4 regions of the Lysinibacillus sp. NPDC095746 genome follow, and region 4 is predicted to be linked to each of the others. Evidence: riboswitches for the same ligand, from Rfam matches in the RefSeq annotation. Region 4 holds a riboswitch; each other region holds the start of a gene.
The links. Region 4 has a riboswitch for S-adenosylmethionine ahead of ACIQ7N_RS09055 (O-acetylhomoserine aminocarboxypropyltransferase/cysteine synthase family protein). Riboswitches for the same ligand answer to the same signal wherever they lie in the genome.

Region 1 (3,154 bases), on a different contig from region 4:
AAGGTGTCATGGAGTTAGTAGAGGAACTGAATTTTGCACAAAATCTAGTCTATAACGAAACAGGTATTTCGTATATTTACACAAATAATGAGCTACATGCCATTCCAACAGACTCAACATTCGGTATCCCTATGAGCTTACAATCTCTCGAGGAAAGCACGCTTGTATCAGAGGAAGGTAAAAAAGAAGCGTTAAAGGATTTAACAATGCCGAATGAAAGGTTTACAAAGGAAAGCTCGATTGGGGAATTTTTAACGTATTATTTAGGTGAAGAGCTTGTTCAAAACCAAATAGCACCGGTACTTGCAGGTGTATATTCTGGAGATTTAAATCAACTTTCAATTGCTTCTACTTTACCGTATTTAATCGATTACAAAAACGATTACGGTAGTATTATTAAAGGTTTCGATGCAAACAGGGAACAATTTGTGAAAGCCGCCAATAAAAAATTTATTTCATTTAAAAATGGTTTATCGTCACTAATTGATCGACTTGAAGAAACATTAACGGATGTAGAAATTATAAAAGGGATTGCTACTACTAGTGTTAAAAAGCAGGAGAATCTATACGCAGTTACGTTAGCAAACGGTAAAATGATTGAAGCAAATCATGTTGTATTGGCACTGCCTAATGAAGCGGTACAAAGCTTATTACAGGATGACTCTTTGAACGGCTATTTTGAACAATTTAATACTGCATCCGCCATTACGATTTATTTAGGATTTGATGTTCCCGATAATAGATTACCTGCAGATGGAACAGGCTATATTGTGTCACATAATTCGGATGTTATCTGTAATGCAGCAACGTGGACAAGCCGCAAGTGGAAACACACTTCAGCAGAAGGAAAATTACTTGTACGACTTTTTTATAAGAGCATTAACCCCGAGTATGAGAAATTGCGTATGATGTCAGATGAAGAATTAGCGGTTGTAGCTCTAGAGGACGTAAGAAAAAGCTTAGGAATTGAAGAAAAACCAACTGTTATTAACGTGACGAAATGGATCGACCAGATGCCGAAGTACGACTTGGCACATCGTGAAGCGTTGCAAGGTCTCTTACAAGAGCTCGAGAAAAACTATCCAAATTTATCAATAGCAGGATGCTCTTATTTTGGAGTAGGCATAGGTGCGTGTATTCAAAATGGTAAAAAAATTGGTGAGGAACTTGTAGAAAAACTATCGTAATTGTTTAATATAAATCAAAATTTTATGAATTTCGTAAAAATTATCCTTTGTTCAGTGAAATAGTCTTGACTCAATCGTTCGTAAACGATATGATTCTTTTAATTATTTAAAAAATTCATACTAAATTCTTATCAAGAGAAGCAGAGGGACTGGCCCTATGAAGCTTCAGCAACCAACTTATTGTCAGGTGCTAAATCCAGAAGACCGTGTGTCGAAGATGAGAAGGAAAACAATTACGAAACGTAAAAGCCTTCTTTTTTTGTGAAAGAAGGCTTTTTTATTTTAACTTTTTTTCGGCTGATGTCCAAACATCAGTCGAAATAGAGGAACTCAGTCTAAGAACGCCACGTCCTGTGGCAACGACTGAGTGACCAACTTCGTGTTGACCTAAAGCCTTCGGCGGATGTCACGGAATCGGCAAGGAGTTCTTAGCGGATAGTACGCTAACTAACCTGCAGCGTGCAGGCCTAAGCACAAAGCCGATTCAGAACGAATTATGCCGAGGCATAATTGATAGAAAAAGAAAGAGAGGTTAGTTTTATGGGATTGCTTGAAAGGTTAAAAACGCATGTTCTTACAGCAGATGGTGCAATTGGTACAGTTTTATACGGCTATGGCTTGGAGTACTGTCATGAGGAAATGAATGTACAGAGACCGGAATTAATTGAAAAGATTCATAGAGAATATATAGCTGCTGGTGCCGATATTATTCAGACGAACACTTACGGAGCTAATGCCATAAAATTAGCCCGCTATGGATTAGAATCTCGTGTACAGCAATATAATGAAGCTGCTATAACGATTGCAAAACGTGCAGCAGCGGATGGTGGGCAATTTGTGTTGGGTACTATTGGGGGAATCCGTGGTATTCGAAAAAGTGATGCAACGTTAGAGGAAATCTTAGCAACTATAGATGAGCAGGCAACGGTTTTACTTGCAGGAAATCCAGATGGCCTTTTACTTGAAACCTATTATGATTTTGAAGAGCTAACAGCGACTTTATCAATGCTACGAGCTAAAACCACATTACCGATTATCGCTCAAGTTTCTATGCACGAACCCGGAGTATTACAAAATGGAATGAGCTTAAATCACGCCTTACATGAACTTGAAGCGTTAGGTGCTGATATCGTAGGTGTTAACTGTCGTTTAGGTCCTCACCATACTATCCAAGCATTTGAAGGGGTAGAGCTTCCTGAGCAGGCATTTATGTCAGCGTATCCGAACGCCTCTCTTCTTGATTTAGAGGATGGGCGTGTCGTTTATGAGTCGGAGGCTGATTATTTTGGTCGAGCAGCTGTAGAGCTTCGTGATCAAGGGGTGCGTTTAATTGGTGGCTGTTGTGGTACGACACCAAAGCATATTGCTGCAGCGAAAAAGTACTTAGAGGAGTTATCCCCGGTTGAAGAAAAGTATACAAAGCCAGAAAAAATAGAGATTGTTCGTGAGGCAGAGCCAGCAAATTATGAGCCATTACATGAAAAAGTAAAACGTGAACGCTCGGTTATTGTGGAGTTAGATACACCAAGACATTTAGAAATAGAAGGCTTTATTAAAGGGGCAAAGAAAATATATGAGGCGGGCGCGGATGTAGTCATGATGGCAGATAATTCACTTGCTTCTCCAAGGATTAGTAATGTCGCAATGGGTGCCTTACTGAAAGAAACGCACGGGGTACGCCCGTTAACCCATATAACATGCCGAGATCGAAATTTAATTGGTCTTCAATCACATTTAATGGGATTAAATGCACTAGGAATTCATGATGTTTTAGCGGTTACTGGAGATCCGACAAAGGTAGGCGATTTCCCGGGAGCAACTAGCGTTTATGACGTATCATCAATGGAGCTAATCCAATTAATAAAACAGTTAAATGAAGGTGTTTCGTTCTCAGGGAAACCGCTTCGTAAAAAGGCAAATTTCTCTGTAGCGGCTGCATTTAATCCTAATGTCCGTGTACTAGATCG
Region 2 (3,154 bases), on a different contig from region 4:
ATATTTTCAATAAACCTAAGCCCGATTATACAGGGGATTATTGGTTGGGAGTGGGTTTTTACAATATTAGCGATTGGGCCTATTCTTGGAATTGGATTTATGGTCAAATATAGACGTTTCGAAATAACTAGTGAGAAAGTGTAATTTGTAATTTTTAAGTAATATCTTATCACAATAAAAAATCCAATTGTTTTGATTATTTCTTGCAAAACAATTGGAGTAATTTAGTGGTAAATTAATGTTTTTTAAGTATGAAGCTCAGGCTTTCTTTCCTTTCGGGTATCCGATGAGGATAGCGATGGTTCCGCAAATTCCTATAAGGACTGGATAGAAAGAGTATTGCAACATGCTCACTGGTGAAATTCCGGCTACACTTGCGGCTGCCAGGAATTGGGCTCCGTATGGTAGGAGGCCTTGAATCGTACAGGAGAAAATATCTAATATACTTGCGGACTTTCTTGGCTCAATCTCATACTGTTCCGCAATATTTTTTGCAAGCGGACCAGCAATTAAAATAGCAATCGTATTATTGGCCGTCGATAAATTAGTTAGGCCTACAAGACCGGCAATACCAAATTCAGCACCTTTTTTCGATTTAATCCTTTTTGTTGCAAGGTGAAGTAGAAAGTCAATCCCACCGTTATACTTTATAACTTCCACCATTCCAGCTATTAATATCGCAAGGAATGCCATTTCATACATGCCTGCCATTCCTTCGCCGATCTTTTGAAAAAGGCTCATTAAATGATAGCTGCCATCCGCTAAGCCAACAGCCCCGGCAAGAACAATCCCAGATGCTAGAACAAGGAAAACATTCATTCCAGCTAACGCTAAAATAATGACCAAAATATAGGGAACAATTTTTACCCAATTATAGCTTAAATGCTCCACTTGCGCAGTTTCACCCATTGTAATGAACCCTAAAATAAGACTCGTTACAATAGCTGCCGGCAAGACAATCCAAAAATTTACCTTAAATTTATCCTTCATTTGTGCACCTTGTGAACGAACGGCAGTAATGGTTGTATCTGAAATAAAAGATAAATTATCGCCAAACATCGAACCACCAACAATCGCTGCCATTACTAAAGCCATGGAAAGCTCGATATGCTCGCTTATGCCAACTCCAATGGGCGCTAGCGCAACAATCGTTCCCACTGATGTCCCCATTGATAGGGAGATAAAGCAGGCAATGATGAATAAGCCTACAACAAGCAGATTTGGCGGAACGACCGATAAAGCAAAGTTTACAGTGGAATCCACTGCCCCCATGCCTTTTGCTACCGATGAAAAGGCCCCAGCCAAAAGAAAAATAACAACCATTAGCATGACATTTAAATTTCCTGCGCCTTTGCAAAAAATATCAACCTTTTGCGCAAACGATTCTTGTCGATTCATCGCTAAAGCGACAGCGCCTGAAATGGAAATGGCTACAATGACAGGAAAGGCGTAAAAATCACCTGTAATAACCCCTGAGCCAATAAATAAAATCAAAAACACAACAAATGGGATTAGCGCCCATGGATTCTCTTTCTTCATGTCTACCTCCAAAAATAAAATTGGACACGTCTTTTGTCCATTCTTTTTACGAAAAAAAGGCCTCTTCTTGTACTAACAAGAAGAGGCCTTATATCTATAAAACACTCCTCTTATCTATCAAGCCTTTGCCTGCTGGATTTGGCACAGTAACTTAAATCATAAGTTCCGCTGCCGAGATTTCATCGGGCCAGTCCCTCCATCTCTCTTGATAAGAAGCAAAATATTATTTTTTTCACAATAATAAATATTAAAATAAAAATTCAATTTTTGCAACATATTTTTATTTGATTTTTATTTTAAAGCTATATTCTGAAAAGTTTTTGAGGAAAATATCCGTAATATGCTTAGAGCACCTCGATTTAACAGTTGTAGGGAATAAAAGAAGTGTTGCAGCAATTGCAACTTTAAAAGGAAGCGCCCCTGGGACAGCAAAGGGCGCTTAAAACATTTGTGGTAAAAATTCCGTCATAAAGCGTTGGTTTTTACGCAACCATATTTTTAAAATCATACGATGTGTTAGAAGTCGTTGTCTTTTTTGTGGTCTAGCCTTGGCCTCTATTAAACTTTGTAGTAGAGTACATGTTTCTGTTGCAAATGCTTGAGGGTCAACGAGGACGTCAAGCTTATAATCAATTAATTGTACCGCCTGTACCTTTGCAAGTAATTGTGCAAAGCGTGTATTCATTTCTAGAAAGTTTTCTTCTAGTTCTAGGTCGATTAAACTATATAGTGTTTGTTCAATGTCAGCTTCAAGCGCTTGTAATTGTTCAATGGATGGCTGTGTCAAAAAATCACCTCTAGTTTTTTAAAAATGCGGCTATACAAGGTAAAAGCCAAGTGTAGCGAAAAATAAGCCGAATATAACTGTAGTGCTTATATAAACAATCGCTTGTCTCCATTTTTGCTGCTCCAAGAGCGTCAAACATTCAAAACCGAATGTCGAAAAAGTCGTATAGGCTCCTAAAAAACCAATCCCTATTAAATGCCAAAACCAATCACTTAGATGTAGCGCAAATAAAAAGCCAAGCGCAAAAGACCCTGTTATATTAATAAAAAATGTTGCCCATGGGTATGTATGGACAATCAATTTTCCTAGATAAAATCGTGTTAGTGCACCTAAAAGTCCACCGATACCAATAATTATCATACGATGCGCCCCTTTGCTAGTTTAAATCCTAGCCATGCACAAGCTAAACCGCCAAAAACACTTACTAATATATAAAGAACGGCTTGTAGCCATTTACTATCCTGCAAAAGCAATAGTGTTTCTAAAGAAAATGTCGAAAAGGTTGTAAAGGCACCAAAAAAGCCAGTACCAATTCCTATAATAACAGGCGTTCTCTTTGTAAACATTGTAAATAGCCACGCTAAACAAAAGCAGCCAATTAAGTTCATACAAAGTGTCGCAAATGGAAAACCACCGTTATTTGAAAGTGCTTGGCCAAGGCTATATCGACAGATGGCACCCAAAAATCCGCCAATTCCAACAGCTAAAAATGATTTCACAGTAAAGACCCCTTACTAAAATGTCTATATTGAAAAGTGTATCATGTGCACACTATTTTAGATATATTTCTACCAGTTAGATTCAAAAAGATCACCGTTTTACGTTCCA
Region 3 (3,154 bases), on a different contig from region 4:
GCACACCAGTAAGGCCCTAGCGCACCATGAGTGGAACCATTTACATGGTCTTCATCGATGCCTTGTGCTGGAGAAAAGAATCTTGAGACAATATCAATCCCCTCATCTTTAGAACGACTTGTAATACAAACACCACGTACCGGGAACTGTTTCATCGCTTGAAAATCAGCTTTGAAATCTGCAATATACTCTTCGTGACTTAACTCCACTATATAATCCAATTCTGTTTTCCCTACATATGTTGGCTTCACACCTAGCCATTCTTCAAGCCCCAAAGGACATTCAATCTCTTCTAACTGATACTTTTGAATTGTTATTTCAACTAATTCATTGAACCAATTTGCTTGTAAAGGGCCACTTACAGTCTGGAATATAATCGAAGAATTGATAGGTACAATCCCTTGTTTCCAAAGTAAAAAAGCGCTAGCGATTGTTCCGTGTCCACAAATCGGTATTTCCTTTGCAGGCGTAAACCATCTAAGAAAAAAATGATTATCCTTCCTTTGAACAAAAGCTGTTGTTGGTACCGGGATCTCTTGAGCAATTTTTTGCATGGTCGACTCAGGTATCGTTGAATCAAGTAAACATACTGCTGCGGGATTTCCCTTGTAAAGCTCTGTAGTAAAAGCATTGACGATAAAATACGAGACTTTGTTCAATTTTCCCACCTCATTTGCGTCACTTTTGATTTTTAGTTATCTGAAAATACTCTAGACAATTACTAAAAAAAGTAATATTATGTGCATCATATCTTCAATAATTATTATATTCTGAAAAAGGTGGACGTGCATGGAATTCTCAAAAAAACTACAGCAACTCCCAACTCAATTTTTTGCAGCACTTGTGCAAAAAGTAAACGCTGCTCTTGCTGAAGGACGTGATGTTATCAATCTTGGTCAAGGTAATCCAGATCAACCCACTCCTTCACACATTATTAAAGCATTACAGGAGGCGGCAGAAAATCCCCAAAATCATCAATACTCTCCATTTCGCGGCATAGCAGAATTACGCCAAGCAGCAGCAAGCTTCTACAAACGTGAATACAATGTGGACATTGACCCTGATACAGAGGTTGCTATTCTCGGTGGTACGAAAATTGGTCTTGTTGAGCTACCGTTAGCTGTTTTAAACCCCGGTGACACTATGCTATTACCTGATCCTGGATATCCAGATTACTTATCTGGTGTCGTATTAGGTGATGTTAATTTTGAAGTTATGCCTCTTTTCGCAGAAAATGATTTCCTGCCAGACTATACTGCTTTATCCGATGAAGTAAAGGAAAAGGCGAAGTTACTGTACTTGAATTACCCGAATAATCCAACTGGCGGTACTGCAACATTGGAATTTTTCGAGGAAACAGTACGCTTTGCAAAAGAGCATAATATTATCGTCGCACATGATTTTGCCTACGGAGCGATTGGATTTGACGGCCATAAACCTATCAGCTTCCTGCAAGCTGATAGTGCTAAAGATGTCGGTATCGAAATGTATACATTATCCAAAACGTATAATATGGCAGGCTGGCGCATTGGTTTCGCTGTTGGTAAACCCGACATTATCGCAGCCATTAACCTTATTCAAGATCATCTATTTTGTAGTCAATTTCCTGCCGTACAACAAGCCGCGGCAGTTGCACTTACTGCTTCCCAAAGTTGTGCAGATAAGCTAAGAGCGACTTATGAGCGTCGACGAAACGTCCTGATCGAAGAAGCTCAGCGAATTGGTTGGCAAGTAACAGCACCGAGAGGCTCTTTTTTTGCATGGCTCCCTGTTCCACTAGGTTTTACGAGTGAACAATTTGCCGATATATTGCTCGACAAAGCTGATATCGCAGTAGCTGCAGGCAATGGCTTCGGTCAATATGGTGAAGGCTTTGTACGGGTTGGTTTACTTGTTAGCGAAGACCGCTTACGTGAAGCGATCAGCAGAATTGAAAAATTAAACTTATTTAACCCGTGAACATTTCAATCAAAAACTGTTCCATTAGCTCAGACTTGCTATAGGGACAGTTTTTTCTCTCTCTTCTTTCGCGACTAAACATTAAAATAAAATGAAAAATTTTAAAAATTCAATTGACTTACTAAATCCTATAATTTATATTAGTTCTATCGGATTTACAAAAAAATATTATAAATCTCTTATCAAGAGTAGCTGAGGGACTGGCCCTATGAAGCTCGGCAACCTCCTTTTTTAAGGAAGGTGCTAATTCCAGCAAACAATCATTGTTTGAAAGATAAGAGAGGACAATTTTTCATGAGCCTCTCTTAATTTTTAAGAGAGTTTTTTTATTTTTATTACCGATAAAACAACTTTGGAGGTATGTTTCATGAAAAAGAAAAACAAGATTTTATTAGGTTTAGCAAGTCTTACATTAGTAGCAGCATTAGTGGGCTGTGGTACTAAAGAAAATAGTAAGGATAGTCAAAGTAAGACTATTAATGAAAATAAGATTGTAGTAGGTGTAACTTCTGGTCCACACGAACAAATTGCAGAGGCTGCAGCAAAAGTTGCCAAAGAAAATGGCTTAGAGGTAGAACTAAAAACGTTTTCTGATTATGTTTTACCAAATACATCGTTAGCCGAGGGTGATCTTGATGTAAACAGCTATCAACACGAGCCTTTCCTCGATGCATTTAACAAAGATCACAAAACAGATTTAGTGCCAGTAGGAAAAACAATTTTAACTCCTATGGGCATATACTCCGAGAAATATAAATCATTCGATGACGTTCCAGATGGTGCTACATTCGGATTACCGAATGATCCAACGAACGGGGCTCGTGCTCTATTTGTCCTTCAAGAGGCAGGCATCATTAAATTAAAAGACGGTGCAGACTTAACAGCATCTATTCGCGATGTGGAAGAAAACAAAAAGAATTTGAAATTCATTGAATTAGAGGCTGCACAAATTCCTAAACAGCTTAGTGAAGTAGATGTAGCTGCCATTAATACAAACTTCGCTCTTGATGCTGGCATTAATCCTAAAAAAGACTCCATTCTTTTAGAATCTACGGACTCTCCATATGTGAACTACATTGTGGTGCGTGCTGAAAACAAGGATGACCCAACGATCAAAAAATTTGTTGAAGCTTATCAATCTGATGAGGTGCGCAAATTTATTGAAGAAAAATTCCAAGGCTCCATAATTCCAAGC
Region 4 (3,154 bases):
CGGCTACTAGTGCTACTGCTGAATTACTAAATCCACTTAATGCTAATTTTAATGCATCCGAAGTGCCTAGCTCTCTCGTTGAATCTTCCATTGATGGAGCTAACCCTAATAAGATTGTAACGAGAGCAATAATCATAGCAGAGCTAACGGGATAGGATACTGCTTCTGTAACCCAAAGGATGACCGCAAAAGCTAAAATAGCCAAAGCGCGTTGTCCGGCTATAGGTAAATCGCCGTTGTTAGGTAAAAAAGTGATGATGATTAATGAAGCGAAGGCTAATCCAATCCAGAGTGGTTTCAAATTACGTTTTGGTTTTGCTTGTTCAGAAGTAGACATACTTTTTCATCCTTTCTTAAACATGACTATAATTTTCACATCGGCTAGTAAAATGCTTTATGAAGAAAGTTAATTTGTCTATTTATTGTAAAAAAACTAGTATGTGAAATACCCTCTATATATAGCGATAATGGGAAGTTGCGAGAAAATTAATGGTCATAGAAAAGACAAAAATATCCAAAAGATATTATTTTTTCTTTTTGAATGCTGAAGTCACTTTAGGCTCAGTTCCTAGCAGCAAGCGCTTAATATTTTCGATATGCAAAATGATGGCTATACCAAAAAGTAATAGGGCTATAATCGTTGGGACTGTTCCAGGAATCCATAAATATGTGGCTATACAGAAAACGAGATAAAACTCAAGTACACCGACAATTAAATAGTTCGTTACGAAAGATAACATAACAAATAAAATGAGTGCAAATAAGCCAATTGTCCAATCAATTGCAAGTAATATCCCAATGATTGAAGCAGTTCCTTTACCGCCATTGAAGCCCATATAAAATGGGAAATTATGACCTAGAATGACACCAGCAGCTGCAATATAAGTAAAGAGCCAAACTTGTATTTCTGTTAATTGTGTTATATCTGCTAAATAGGCATGTGCACAGATTATAGCCGCAACGCCTTTGCCGATATCGATCAGTGCAACTAATATGCCGTATTTCCAGCCGAGGGAAAGTGTTGCGTTAGAGGCACCTGCATTGCCATGACCAGTCTTTTTTAAATCTACCCCAGATAAAAACTGAGCAACTTTAGAGCCGTGAATACAGCCAATCAAATAACCAACAAGAAGAAAAATAATAACGGCTTTTATCATAAAAATTCTCCTTTCAAAATAAAATAGGCTCGTCACTAAAAGTTAGGAATGACGTTTGGTATAACAAATGCCCTAAAGTTGATTGGAGTGAGACTGGGCGCCCCTAGGAGAGCACATAGTCGGAACTGTAATCAACCCCACATTTTGTGATAAAAACTATAAATATCAAAATAGTGTATGCGTTCGTATTACGTAAAAAAGCAGACGGAAGTTTCAGAAAAAATAAAATTTTAGTATTGACAGTGAAAAAGTCTATGTTTATACTGTGTAACAACGATGGAAATTGAATCTCATACTCTTATCAAGAGCGGCGGAGGGATAGGCCCTATGATGCCCGGCAACCAGTAAGTGATGAACTTGCTAAGGTGCTAATTCCTACAGATTCTTATTGGATCTGGCAGATAAGGGGAGGAAAACTTGCAACCGCAACCCTCTTCTTAGCTGAAGAGGGTTTTTGTTTTCTACTAAAAAATCCTCCTCATCTCCGGTACCATCGTAAAAAAATAACCATTTGGAGGTATACAATGACAAAATTTAAACCAGAAACATTGCTGTTACACGGTGGCCAAGAGCCAGACCCGGTAACAGGATCACGAACAGTACCGATATATCGCTCAACGGCTTTCGTTTTTAAAGACACTGCTCATGCGCAACGTCTTTTTGCCTTAGAGGAAGCGGGCAATATTTACACACGAATTACAAACCCAACTGTAGATGTTTTTGAAAAACGCGTCGCTTTATTAGAAGGCGGTACAGCAGCAGTAGCACTTTCATCTGGTGCAGCAGCTATCGCATTTTCCATTTTAAATCTTGCAGGGGCAGGCGATGAAATCGTTGCAGGTAGCTCTTTATACGGAGGTACTTATAATTTATTCGCCAACACACTACCAAACTACGGTATTAAAACGATTTTTGTAGACGAAACAAATCCAGAAAATTTCCGAGCAGCTATTACTGATAAAACAAAGGCCGTGTTCGCTGAAATTTACGGTAACCCAAGTTTAAAGGTACTAGATATTGAAGCAGTAGCAAATATAGCACATGAAAACGGCTTGCCATTAATTATTGATAGCACATTTGCTTCACCATATGGCTCTACACCAATTGACTACGGTGCGGATATTGTTGTTCATTCCGCAACAAAATGGATTGGTGGCCACGGAACAACTTTAGGTGGTGTTGTAGTAGATGCAGGGAAGTTTGACTGGACTCGTGGCCGTTTCCCAGGTTTTACTGAGCCAGATGCTTCTTATCATGGTTTACGTTATGGTATTGACACAGCAGAGGCAGCATTCGCCACAAAATTGCGTGTGCAATTACTACGCGACTTTGGTCCAACATTAAGTGCAGATGCAGCATTTAATTTATTACAAGGTTTAGAAACGCTTCATTTGCGTATTCCTAAACACAACGAAAATGCATTAGCGGTAGCTGAATATTTACGAAACCACCCATCTGTGGAATATGTAAATTACAATGGCTTAGAAGATTTCCCTACCCATGATTTAGCTAAAAAATATTTAAAAAATGGCTTCGGTTCAGTGCTTACATTTGGTATTAAAGGTGGACGTGAAGCAGGGCGTAAATTAATAGATAGTGTGAAATTATTCTCGCACGTAGCAAATGTAGGGGATGCAAAATCATTAATTATTCATCCAGCATCTACTACACATCAGCAACTATCTGCTGAAGAGCTAATCCAAACTGGCGTAACCGAGTCGCTCATTCGCTTATCCATCGGTTTAGAGGCAGTAGAGGACATCATTGAAGATTTAGAACAAGCTATTGAACAAGTAACAGCCTCACAACAAAAAGTAGAAGCTTAATAAAAAGGACTTTGTTGTAGTGTTGACGTATTTTCTCATTCGATAGGCCTCATTTGGTCATGCGTCAAAGGTTGCTACATCATCCGCTCGCCTCATTTGGTGAAGAAGCTGGAAATTTAATACCTAGTAACTTGATAAGTATTATTGACTTTCTTAAATCCTTGTTTTATA

Region 1: another riboswitch for S-adenosylmethionine. It lies ahead of ACIQ7N_RS17215 (bifunctional homocysteine S-methyltransferase/methylenetetrahydrofolate reductase); the one in region 4 lies ahead of ACIQ7N_RS09055 (O-acetylhomoserine aminocarboxypropyltransferase/cysteine synthase family protein).
Region 2: another riboswitch for S-adenosylmethionine. It lies ahead of ACIQ7N_RS19410 (Na+/H+ antiporter NhaC family protein); the one in region 4 lies ahead of ACIQ7N_RS09055 (O-acetylhomoserine aminocarboxypropyltransferase/cysteine synthase family protein).
Region 3: another riboswitch for S-adenosylmethionine. It lies ahead of ACIQ7N_RS10560 (MetQ/NlpA family ABC transporter substrate-binding protein); the one in region 4 lies ahead of ACIQ7N_RS09055 (O-acetylhomoserine aminocarboxypropyltransferase/cysteine synthase family protein).

What each region holds. Positions count from the first base shown of each region.
Region 1 is NZ_JBIWGL010000024.1:32,840-35,993, reverse strand. It holds gene ACIQ7N_RS17220 (protoporphyrinogen oxidase) at 1-1,187, shown strand, start outside; SAM riboswitch class I at 1,313-1,411, shown strand; gene ACIQ7N_RS17215 (bifunctional homocysteine S-methyltransferase/methylenetetrahydrofolate reductase) at 1,728-3,154, shown strand, end outside.
Region 2 is NZ_JBIWGL010000031.1:41,371-44,524, reverse strand. It holds gene ACIQ7N_RS19415 (MFS transporter) at 1-144, shown strand, start outside; gene ACIQ7N_RS19410 (Na+/H+ antiporter NhaC family protein) at 259-1,539, opposite strand; SAM riboswitch class I at 1,647-1,754, opposite strand; gene ACIQ7N_RS19405 (hypothetical protein) at 1,979-2,326, opposite strand; gene ACIQ7N_RS19400 (fluoride efflux transporter FluC) at 2,357-2,686, opposite strand; gene crcB (fluoride efflux transporter CrcB) at 2,683-3,045, opposite strand.
Region 3 is NZ_JBIWGL010000011.1:133,162-136,315, forward strand. It holds gene ACIQ7N_RS10550 (PhzF family phenazine biosynthesis protein) at 1-659, opposite strand, end outside; gene ACIQ7N_RS10555 (pyridoxal phosphate-dependent aminotransferase) at 790-1,959, shown strand; SAM riboswitch class I at 2,136-2,240, shown strand; gene ACIQ7N_RS10560 (MetQ/NlpA family ABC transporter substrate-binding protein) at 2,327-3,154, shown strand, end outside.
Region 4 is NZ_JBIWGL010000009.1:100,451-103,604, forward strand. It holds gene ACIQ7N_RS09045 (DASS family sodium-coupled anion symporter) at 1-337, opposite strand, end outside; gene ACIQ7N_RS09050 (glycerol-3-phosphate acyltransferase) at 525-1,157, opposite strand; SAM riboswitch class I at 1,453-1,565, shown strand; gene ACIQ7N_RS09055 (O-acetylhomoserine aminocarboxypropyltransferase/cysteine synthase family protein) at 1,682-2,983, shown strand.